Regions from separate parts of the Pilosibacter fragilis genome, predicted to be linked through region 1. Evidence: a T-box and tRNA genes for the amino acid it is inferred to sense, from the RefSeq annotation. Region 1 holds a T-box; the other regions hold tRNA genes.
The links. A T-box is a leader RNA that pairs with one kind of tRNA and senses whether it is charged. The one in region 1 lies ahead of leuS (leucine--tRNA ligase), so its partner is inferred to be a tRNA-Leu.
Positions count from the first base shown of each region.

Region 2: it has a tRNA-Leu gene. The T-box ahead of leuS (leucine--tRNA ligase) is inferred to sense a tRNA for this amino acid. The anticodon was not compared.
Region 3: it has a tRNA-Leu gene. The T-box ahead of leuS (leucine--tRNA ligase) is inferred to sense a tRNA for this amino acid. The anticodon was not compared.

Region 1 is NZ_JAVYJB010000007.1:63,750-67,030, forward strand. Features, by position in the region: gene ABCW45_RS08570 (sulfite exporter TauE/SafE family protein) at 1-623, opposite strand, end outside; T-box leader at 835-1,108, shown strand; gene leuS (leucine--tRNA ligase) at 1,285-3,281, shown strand, end outside.
Region 2 is NZ_JAVYJB010000009.1:25,708-28,988, forward strand. Features, by position in the region: gene ABCW45_RS10025 (bifunctional homocysteine S-methyltransferase/methylenetetrahydrofolate reductase) at 1-263, shown strand, start outside; gene ABCW45_RS10030 (PP-loop family protein) at 427-1,683, shown strand; tRNA gene ABCW45_RS10035 (tRNA-Leu) at 1,863-1,942, shown strand; gene ABCW45_RS10040 (manganese efflux pump MntP) at 2,162-2,725, shown strand; gene ABCW45_RS10045 (VanW family protein) at 2,924-3,281, shown strand, end outside.
Region 3 is NZ_JAVYJB010000034.1:7,540-10,820, reverse strand. Features, by position in the region: gene ABCW45_RS17135 (IMP cyclohydrolase) at 1-281, shown strand, start outside; gene ABCW45_RS17130 (phosphoribosylaminoimidazolecarboxamide formyltransferase) at 329-1,507, shown strand; tRNA gene ABCW45_RS17125 (tRNA-Leu) at 1,581-1,663, shown strand; gene ABCW45_RS17120 (anti-sigma factor family protein) at 1,745-2,092, shown strand; gene polA (DNA polymerase I) at 2,152-3,281, shown strand, end outside.

The DNA.
Region 1 (3,281 bases):
ATCGCGATCATGTAGAACACATTTCCGGAAAGGATATAGGAGAGAAGCGCTGTGTAGTTGGAAACGATCAATGTGAGCTTCGCGTTTCCGGAGGCAGTGCGGACATCGTATTTTAAAAGAAACGTGAAGAGCAGCATGGCGATTGTGCCGCCGCCCGGTCCGTAGAGGCTGTCGTAAAGGCCGATGGTCATTCCGATAAAGAGGGCGCGGAGTACATTCGGCAGGATCAGCGGCTTTTTTGTATCGGTATAGTTCCAGGCGTTCTTCATAAAGATCACGAGGACCGCGGTGAGTGGAAGCAGTACCATTAACATCGAGCGGATCTGTTCCTCTTTGAGGTAAAAGATGATCCTTGTTCCGAGCATGGAGCAGAGGAACGAGGTCACTGCGCTGATCAGCGTGATCTTAAGGTCGAGACAGCCGTTTTTAAAGTATTTCCATGCCGCCACGGTGCTTCCGAAGGCGCACTGGAACTTGTTGCAGCCGTAAACATAGTAGATCGGCATTCCGCACATCATATAAGCCGGAAGTGCGATCAGGCCGCCTCCTCCGGCGATAGAGTCGATAAATCCCGCAATGAAGAGGAGCGGGCAGAGCCAGATCAGATTATGGATGTATTCCATGGATATCCCCCTTGTATTTTTGCGGCGGGCAGATGAAAAAATGCTGCAATGCCGCTTTTTCTGATAAAATTCAGGTTGAGACCTGTCCTTCCATACTATATAAGAACTCTCAAAAAGTCAACCGGTTTTCCGGCAGGAGCGCATTCCTGATAGAATCGAACCATGCATGACACCTTGACAGAACCGGGATTCTATGGTAAATTTATTGAGTTAAAATGCGTCGAAGAGGAACAGTAAGAGAGAAGACGGGGTACAGAGAACTGCCGGGCGGTGCGAGGCAGAGTCCAGAAGCTTTCCGAACTCGCCTCGGAGCAGCATGCTGAAAGAGCGGGCAGAGCAGCGGGAAAACGAAACGCTGTCTGCGGATATCCTCAGATAGGCATTGCCGGTTTCCGCCGTTATCGGAAAATGAGTGCATACGGGTGAAAGCCCTGTATGAAATAGAGTGGTACCGCGTGAGAATCTAAGTCCCCCACGTCTCTATAAAATTATGATAGAGATAGAGGGACTTTTTTGTTGCCCGGAAACCGGAAAAGCGGTCAGGCAATCGAACAGGGTCTGGGAGTTCCCGGATTCCGGTAAATGCAGCGGCGGCGGGCGAAATCCGCGGAGCGTATTTTTGCACCGCCTTCAACGATATGAAATGGAGGAGAAAAGCGTCATGGCACAGTATAACCACACCGCCATTGAGAGCAAGTGGCGTGAGAACTGGGAAAAGAATCCGATCAATGTCAATGATGGAAAGAAAGAGAAGTATTACTGTCTGGATATGTTCCCGTATCCGTCCGGCAGCGGACTTCATGTAGGTCACTGGAGAGGTTATGTAATCTCCGATGTATGGAGCCGTTATCAGTTATTAAAGGGAAAATATGTGATCCACCCGATGGGCTGGGATGCGTTCGGCCTTCCGGCTGAGAACTATGCGATCAAGATGGGGGTTCATCCGGCAATCTCCACAGCGTCAAATATCAAAAATATCAAACGCCAGATCAACCAGATCGCAGCACTCTATGACTGGGATATGGAAGTAAACACGACAGATCCGTCCTTCTATAAATGGACCCAGTGGATCTTCGTACAGATGTTCAAAAAAGGACTCGCATACGAGAAGGAATTCCCGATTAACTGGTGCCCGTCCTGTAAGACAGGTCTTGCGAACGAGGAAGTCGTAAACGGCTGCTGCGAGCGCTGCGGCACACCGGTTACAAAGAAGAACCTCCGCCAGTGGATGTTAAAGATCACAGCGTACGCAGACCGCCTCTTAGACGACCTCGACAAGCTCGACTGGCCGGAGAAGGTTAAAAAGATGCAGACAGACTGGATCGGTAAATCCTACGGTGCAGAAGTTGAGTTCCCGGTAAAGGGACGCGACGAGAAGATCACTGTCTACACAACAAGACCGGATACGCTCCACGGCGCGACCTTCATGGTTCTCTCCCCGGAGCACAAGCTCGCAAAAGAGCTGGCGACAGACGAGACAAGAGAAGCAGTAGAGAAGTACATCTTCGACGCTTCCATGAAGTCCAACGTAGACCGTCTCCAGGGCAAGGAAAAGACAGGCGTATTTACGGGTTCCTACGCAATCAACCCGTTAAACGGAAAAGAGGTTCCGATCTGGCTGTCCGACTATGTACTTGCTGATTACGGTACCGGCGCTATCATGTGCGTACCTGCCCATGATGACCGTGACTTCGAATTCGCAAAGAAATTCGGTCTCCCGATCATTCAGGTCATCGCTCAGGACGGCAAAGAGATTGAGAATATGACAGAAGCTTACACAGACGCGAAGGGAACTATGATCAACTCCGGTGAGTGGAACGGCATGGAATCCTCCGTATTAAAGAAAGAAGCTCCGCACATCATCGAGAAGATGGGTATCGGTAAGAAGACTGTGAACTACAAGCTCCGTGACTGGGTATTCTCCCGTCAGCGTTACTGGGGCGAGCCGATCCCGATCGTTCACTGCCCGAAGTGCGGAAATGTTCCGGTCCCGGAGGATCAGCTTCCGTTAAAGCTTCCGGAGGTTGAGAGCTATCAGCCGACCGGTACCGGTGAGTCCCCGCTTGCGGCGATCGATTCCTGGGTCAACACGACATGCCCGTGCTGCGGCGCACCGGCAAAACGTGAGACAAACACCATGCCGCAGTGGGCTGGTTCTTCCTGGTACTTCTTACGTTATGTGGATAACAAGAATGACAAGGAACTCGTCTCCAAAGAGAAAGCAGACAAGTACCTTCCGGTAGATATGTATATCGGCGGTGTTGAGCATGCTGTCCTTCACCTCCTGTACTCCAGATTCTACACGAAGTTCTTATATGATATCGGAGTGGTAGATTTTGACGAGCCGTTTAAGAAACTGTTCAACCAGGGTATGATCACCGGCAAGAACGGTATCAAGATGAGTAAGTCAAAAGGAAATGTCGTTTCCCCGGATGATCTTGTAAGAGATTACGGCTGTGACGCGTTGAGAATGTACGAGCTCTTCGTTGGTCCGCCGGAGCTGGATGCCGAGTGGGACGACAGAGGAATCGAGGGCGTTGCCAGATTCTTAAATCGTTTCTACAATCTTGTGATGGACAGCAAGGACAAGGATATCAAGGAGACAAAGGAGATGGTGAAGCTCCGCCACAAGCTTGTCTACGATATCGAGACACGTTT
Region 2 (3,281 bases), on a different contig from region 1:
CGGGCGCGACAATCCTCTGCGGGATCATGCCGCTGATCAGCAGAAAAAATGCCATGTTCATGAAAAATGAGATCGCAGGCGTCAACGTGACGGACGAGATCGTTGCCAGATACCCGGAGAAAGCGAACCGCAAGGAAGGCGAGGCAGCGGGAATCCAGCTCGCGAAGGAAGTCATGAAGATGGTGGAAGATTTTGCGGACGGATATTACTTCTCATTCCCGTTCAATAGAGTCTATATGCTGCAGGACATCATGGGAAAATAAAGAACTGCAAAGATACAGATTGACAGCTTTTTTTCCTTATGTTATCATGTCAACCGTTGTATAAAATCGGAAACTCCTTGAAAATACAGGGATTTTCTTCCTATAGAAACAGTGACGGCACCCCGGCACCCGGAGACGGCCGTAAACGGAGAATAGAAAAAGAATGATTAAAACGATTACAGCCGCAGAGCTGATCAATGGAAGAACCTTTGACCGGACGATCATTGACATCCGTCCGGCGGAGGAATACAAAAAGGGGTCCATGGACGCCGCCTTAAATATCCCGGAGGACAAGCTGGTGGAATATCTGGAGAATCCGGAAGAGGCGGATCTGGAATCCGGCACCATCGGCGATGGAAAAGCCTGGGAAGAGGGCGTGAATGTGGGAAAGCTTCTCGCGGCGATCCCGAAGGACAAGCCGGTATGGGTACTCTGTCACACCGGAAATAAGAGTCTTTACGTTGCAGAGCTTATGAGCGATGCGGGCTTTGATGCCGGAAGCGTGGAGGGCGGATACCGTTCCTTCCTGCGCCTGTCCTTATCCATGATGGTCATGAACGAGGAAGAGGTCACGGAGCGGACGAAAGCCATCGAGCGCAGCATCATCACGAAATACCGCAAGTCCATCTGGAGACGGTTCACAAAGGGAGTCCATGACTACGAGTTAATTAAGGAAGGCGATAAGATCGCGGTCTGCATTTCCGGCGGAAAAGACTCGATGCTGATGGCGAAGCTTTTACAGGAGCTGCAGCTTCACGGCAAGGTAAAATTCGACCTCGTATTCCTTGTGATGAATCCGGGCTACAACGAGGACAACTGGAATATCATCTTAAACAACGCGAAGCTTCTCGGCATCCCGATCAATGTGTTTGAAAGCGATATCTTCAATATTGTCGCTGACGTGGATAAGAGTCCGTGCTATCTCTGTGCGAGAATGCGCCGCGGTTACCTTTACTCCCACGCGAAGGAGCTTGGCTGCAATAAGATCGCATTGGGGCATCATTTCGATGACGTGATCGAGACGACGCTCATGGGCATGCTGTACAGCGGAAAAGTCGAGACGATGATGCCGAAGCTCCACAGCAAGAACTTCGAGGGCATGGAGCTGATCCGCCCGATGTACATGGTCCGCGAGGCGGACATCAAGGCCTGGAGGGATTACAACAACCTTCACTTTATTCAGTGCGCCTGCCGCTTCACCGAGCGCTGCGCGACATGCGGCGGCGAAAAGGGATCGAAGCGCGACGAGATGAAGGAGCTGATCGCGGAGCTCAGGAAGCGCTGCGATACCATCGACATGAACATCTTCAACAGTGTCCACAATATTAATTTAAAAACGGTCATCGGCTATCACAAGGGAGACTGGACGTATAATTTCCTGGATGACTACGATGAGGAAGAGAAGAAAATGCCGCGGTAGATAAGAATATTTTAGGGCGTCAGTCGGTGGAAAGTTACTTTTCATGGGTAGGAATTTTCTGAACTGAAAATTCCGTATGATACCGTTGTAACTGTGGGAAACTTGCGCGGAAAATTAAACAAAAGCGTAATTGACAATTCTTTTCAAACACGCTATAATGAGATTCTATCGGAGATCATGCGGATGTGGCGGAACTGGCAGACGCACCAGCCTTAGGAGCTGGCGGGCAACCGTGGGGGTTCAAATCCCTTCATCCGCATTCTTCTTTAGAATTACGAATCGAATAACTACCAGAATAGGGGAGTAGTCGGCGCCACTGGCGCAGTAAGGCCAACATACTGGAAATGATCCTGGTTTTACTTTAAATGATGAGACTTATCTGTCGGGAAAAGACAGAGGGGGTCTCTTTTTTTATGCATTTGCGGGCTTCTTACTGGTGGGAAGATCAACAAGAAATAAAATTTGGAGGAAATGATCTATGGGGCTTCTGGAATTGTTTATCCTGGCTGTGGGGCTGTCGATGGACGCCTTCGCGGTGTCTGTCTGTAAGGGCTTGTCGGTGACGAAAATGGAACCGAAGCATGCGTTGCTCTGCGGCGCTTATTTTGGCGGATTTCAGGCGCTGATGCCGGCACTTGGCTATCTTCTGGGAAGCCAGTTTGAATCCATGATCACCCAGATCGACCACTGGATCGCCTTTGTGCTTCTCGGGATCATTGGATCAAGCATGATCAAAGAATCCAGGGAGGACGAAGAGGAAGAGGTCAGCGCGAGCTTTGATGTGAAGACCATGCTGGCGCTGGCGGTTGCGACGAGTATTGATGCCCTCGCCGTGGGAGTCACCTTCGCATTTCTCCATGTAAATATCGTCTGGGCGGTGACCTTTATCGGCTGTACGACCTTTGTCCTGTCAGCAATCGGGGTAAAGGTCGGTAATGTATTTGGGATGAAATATAAGTCGAGGGCGGAGCTGGCCGGCGGAGTGATCCTGATACTCATGGGGATCAAGATCCTGCTGGAGCATCTGGGATTCCTCGGATAATATGAGATACAAATAGACCTCCGGGATTCTTGACAATGGTTTGACAGACCGATATAATGAGTGAGTATCCGAGAAGCGTACAGCAGTGTACGATGAGCATTGTATACATCAGGGTTCGGCATCATTTGATGCGGACCCTGTAACTATGTTGACATAAGCATGGAAAACGATTCTAATTTTCCGGAAAGTTGAAGAAATATGGAAAAGAGAAACACAAACAGACAGAGAGAATATCGGGACGATTACCGCCAGCATTCCCCGGCGTGGATCCGGGCACAGCGCAGGAAGAGAAAGCTCATTATGAGACGGCGGATCATGATCGGCGGAGCGGTGATCTGCGTCGTGCTGATCGCGGGCGTGATCCGGATCTTTTCCGGCGGAAAGAGCCATGGAAAAGAGACGGAGGCCAGTGCCATCGAGGAATCCACATTCCAGGCATCCGATATCAGCGTAAACGGAATTTCCTTAAAGGGAATGACGAGAAGTGAGGCGAAGGCCGCTATTGAAAAAGAATATCCGTGGAAGGTGACGATCACCTACAACGGGGAGAGTATCG
Region 3 (3,281 bases), on a different contig from region 1:
GCAGTGACGGAAATCCGGAGAGCTGCAGCCGCTTTACCTACGCGTATGAAAAACCGGTAAATGGAGAAGGACGTTTTATCCACACCTACATGAACGACGGAAACCCGCTCCCGAGCTTTGAGGGCGAGCCGAAGCGCGTGGCGATCGAAGGCGATATCGACAGCTTCACAGCGAATGTATGGGAGAACCTGAACGAAGACAACAAGGTTTCCCTTTTTGTACGATTCATCGATATCGAGACAGGAAAGTACGAGACAAGAATCGTAAATAAAAATCACTGATCCCATAAAACGAAATCATTTCCATATCAAAAGGAGCAAAAGAAATCATGAATGAAATGGAATTAAAATACGGCTGCAACCCGAACCAGAAGCCGTCCCGTGTGTACATGGAAGACGGAAGTGATCTCCCGATCACCGTATTAAACGGAAAACCTGGCTACATCAACCTTCTCGATGCCTTAAACGGCTGGCAGCTTGTAAAGGAATTAAAAGAGGCGACCGGACTTCCGGCAGCAACCTCCTTCAAACATGTTTCTCCGGCAGGCGCCGCTGTGGGACTTCCGATGGATGAAGTTTTAAGAAAGATCTACTGGGTGGATGACCTCGGCGATCTCTCCCCGCTTGCATCCGCTTACGCGAGAGCGAGAGGTGCGGACCGCATGTCCTCCTTCGGTGATTTTATCTCCCTCTCCGATGTCTGCGACGTTGACACCGCAAAACTCATCAAGCGTGAGGTTTCCGACGGTGTGATTGCTCCTGGCTATGAGCCGGAAGCTCTTGAGATCTTAAAACAGAAAAAGAACGGCAAATACAATGTGATCCAGATCGATCCGTCCTACGTTCCGGCACCGATCGAGCACAAACAGGTATTTGGCGTGACCTTCGAGCAGGGAAGAAACAACTTAAAGATCGATAAGGATCTCTTATCAAACGTTGTGACAGAGAACAAGGAGATCCCGGATTCCGCAAAGATCGACCTTATGATCTCCCTGATCACCTTAAAATACACGCAGTCCAATTCTGTCTGCTATGTGAAGGGCGGACAGGCCATCGGCATCGGCGCAGGCCAGCAGTCCCGTGTCCACTGCACACGTCTCGCGGGCCAGAAGGCTGACAACTGGTTTCTCCGTCAGGCTCCGCAGGTATTAAACCTTCCGTTTATCGACAAGATCAAACGTGCGGACCGCGACAACGCCATTGACGTTTATATCGGGGACGAGTATATGGATGTTCTCGCAGACGGTGAGTGGCAGAAAGTATTCACCGAAAAACCGCCGGTATTCACAAAAGAGGAAAAACGCGCATGGCTCGACAAGATGCAGGATGTGGCCCTCGGCTCTGACGCCTTCTTCCCGTTCGGTGACAATATCGAACGTGCCCACAAGAGCGGCGTAAAGTATATCGCACAGCCGGGTGGATCTGTCCGTGACGACAATGTGATCGATGTGTGCAATAAATACAGAATGGCGATGGCATTCACCGGTATTCGTCTGTTCCACCACTAAAATCTCCTTGCAATTTTCATGTTCTTATGATAGAATTATATGCGGCTGTTGAAATACACAGCCGCGAAGATATGCCGGCGTGGCGGAATGGCAGACGCATCAGACTCAAAATCTGACGGGGGTAACTTCGTGCCGGTTCAAGTCCGGCCGCCGGCAGAAACGAAAAGACATGACTTTCTCACGATGGTCGTGTCTTTTTTGCATAAAAGGAAATTCTGATAAGAGGAGGCGTGTTCCATGACCTGTGTGGAAGCAGAAAAAATGGTGGTCCCGTATATGAAGGATGAACTGTCCCCGACTGAACTGGAAGACTTTCTTGACCATATCCATACCTGTGAGAACTGCCGGGAGGAGCTGGAGATCCACTATATGGTGGATGTGGGTTTAAAAAAGCTGGATGAAGCGGATGGAACATACGATATCGTGGGAGATCTGAAACGAAAGGTCGCAGAATCCTACCGTTCGCTGCGCCATATTTCCATGTTTCAGATCACAACCTATGCAGTCTCAACGCTGACTGGAATGGCTCTGATCGTCATGATCCTTTTGCAGCTTCGGATCTGGAATACGTTTGGATTTCTATAAAGAGATGTCTGACGGATCATCACAGATCCTTTTAAATATTATCGAAAACAGGAGTGAACATGGAAAAACTTGTACTGATCGACGGTCATAGCATCTTAAACCGCGCGTTCTACGGAGTGCCGAACCTGACAAACTCGGAAGGTCTCCACACGAACGCGGTCTATGGTTTTTTAAATATCTTATTCAAGGTTCTCGATGAGGAGAAAGCGGACTACCTGGCGGTGGCCTTTGACTTAAAAGCGCCGACCTTCCGACATAAGATGTTCGACGCCTACAAGGGAACAAGAAAACCGATGCCGGAGGAGCTTCACGAGCAGCTACCGCTTATGAAGGAAGTTCTGACGGCCATGGGTGTTCCGATCCTCACAAAAGAGGGATATGAGGCGGACGATATCCTTGGAACCATCGCGAAACGTGAGCAGAAAGACGGATATGAGGTGACGATCCTCTCCGGAGACCGGGATCTTTTACAGCTTTCCGATACCCATATCCGGATCTGTCTTCCGAAGACAAGCCGTGGAACCACAGAAGTACACAACTATTACCCGGAGGACGTGATCCGGGAGTACCAGGTAACACCGGAGCAGTTTATCGAGGTGAAGGCCCTGATGGGCGACCAGTCTGACAATATCCCGGGGGTTCCGTCCATCGGTGAGAAGACGGCGACAAGCCTCATTGTGCAGTATCAAAATCTGGAAAACATCTATACCCATCTCGACGAGGTGAAACCGCCCCGCGCGAAAAAGGCGCTGGAGGAGCACAGAGATCTTGCGGAGCTTTCCCTGAAGCTTGCAAGGATCTGTGTCGATGCCCCCATTGAGTTTTCCATGGCGGACGCGAAGCTGGAGAATCTCTACACGCCGGAAGCTTACGAATGCATGAAGCGTCTGGAGTTCAAGTCCATCGCAGCGAGATTCGGCGAGGGGATCAGGAATGAGGGCGGACCGGAGAAGCAGTTTGTCCTCGTGGAAGATTTCTCAGAGGCGGACGCGCTCTTTGAAAAGGCAAAGAAAGAAGATCACATCGGTATGGAGCTTCTCGCGGAGAACGGATCCGTGACAGCTCTCGCTTTAAGCTTTGAGGAGACCGGAAGCTATATTTTCCTGGTCGGAGGTTTTATGACGGAGAGCTATATCGCCGGAAAGTACGAAGAGCTCTGCCGCACAGGCCATGCCTGGGTGCTGGATCT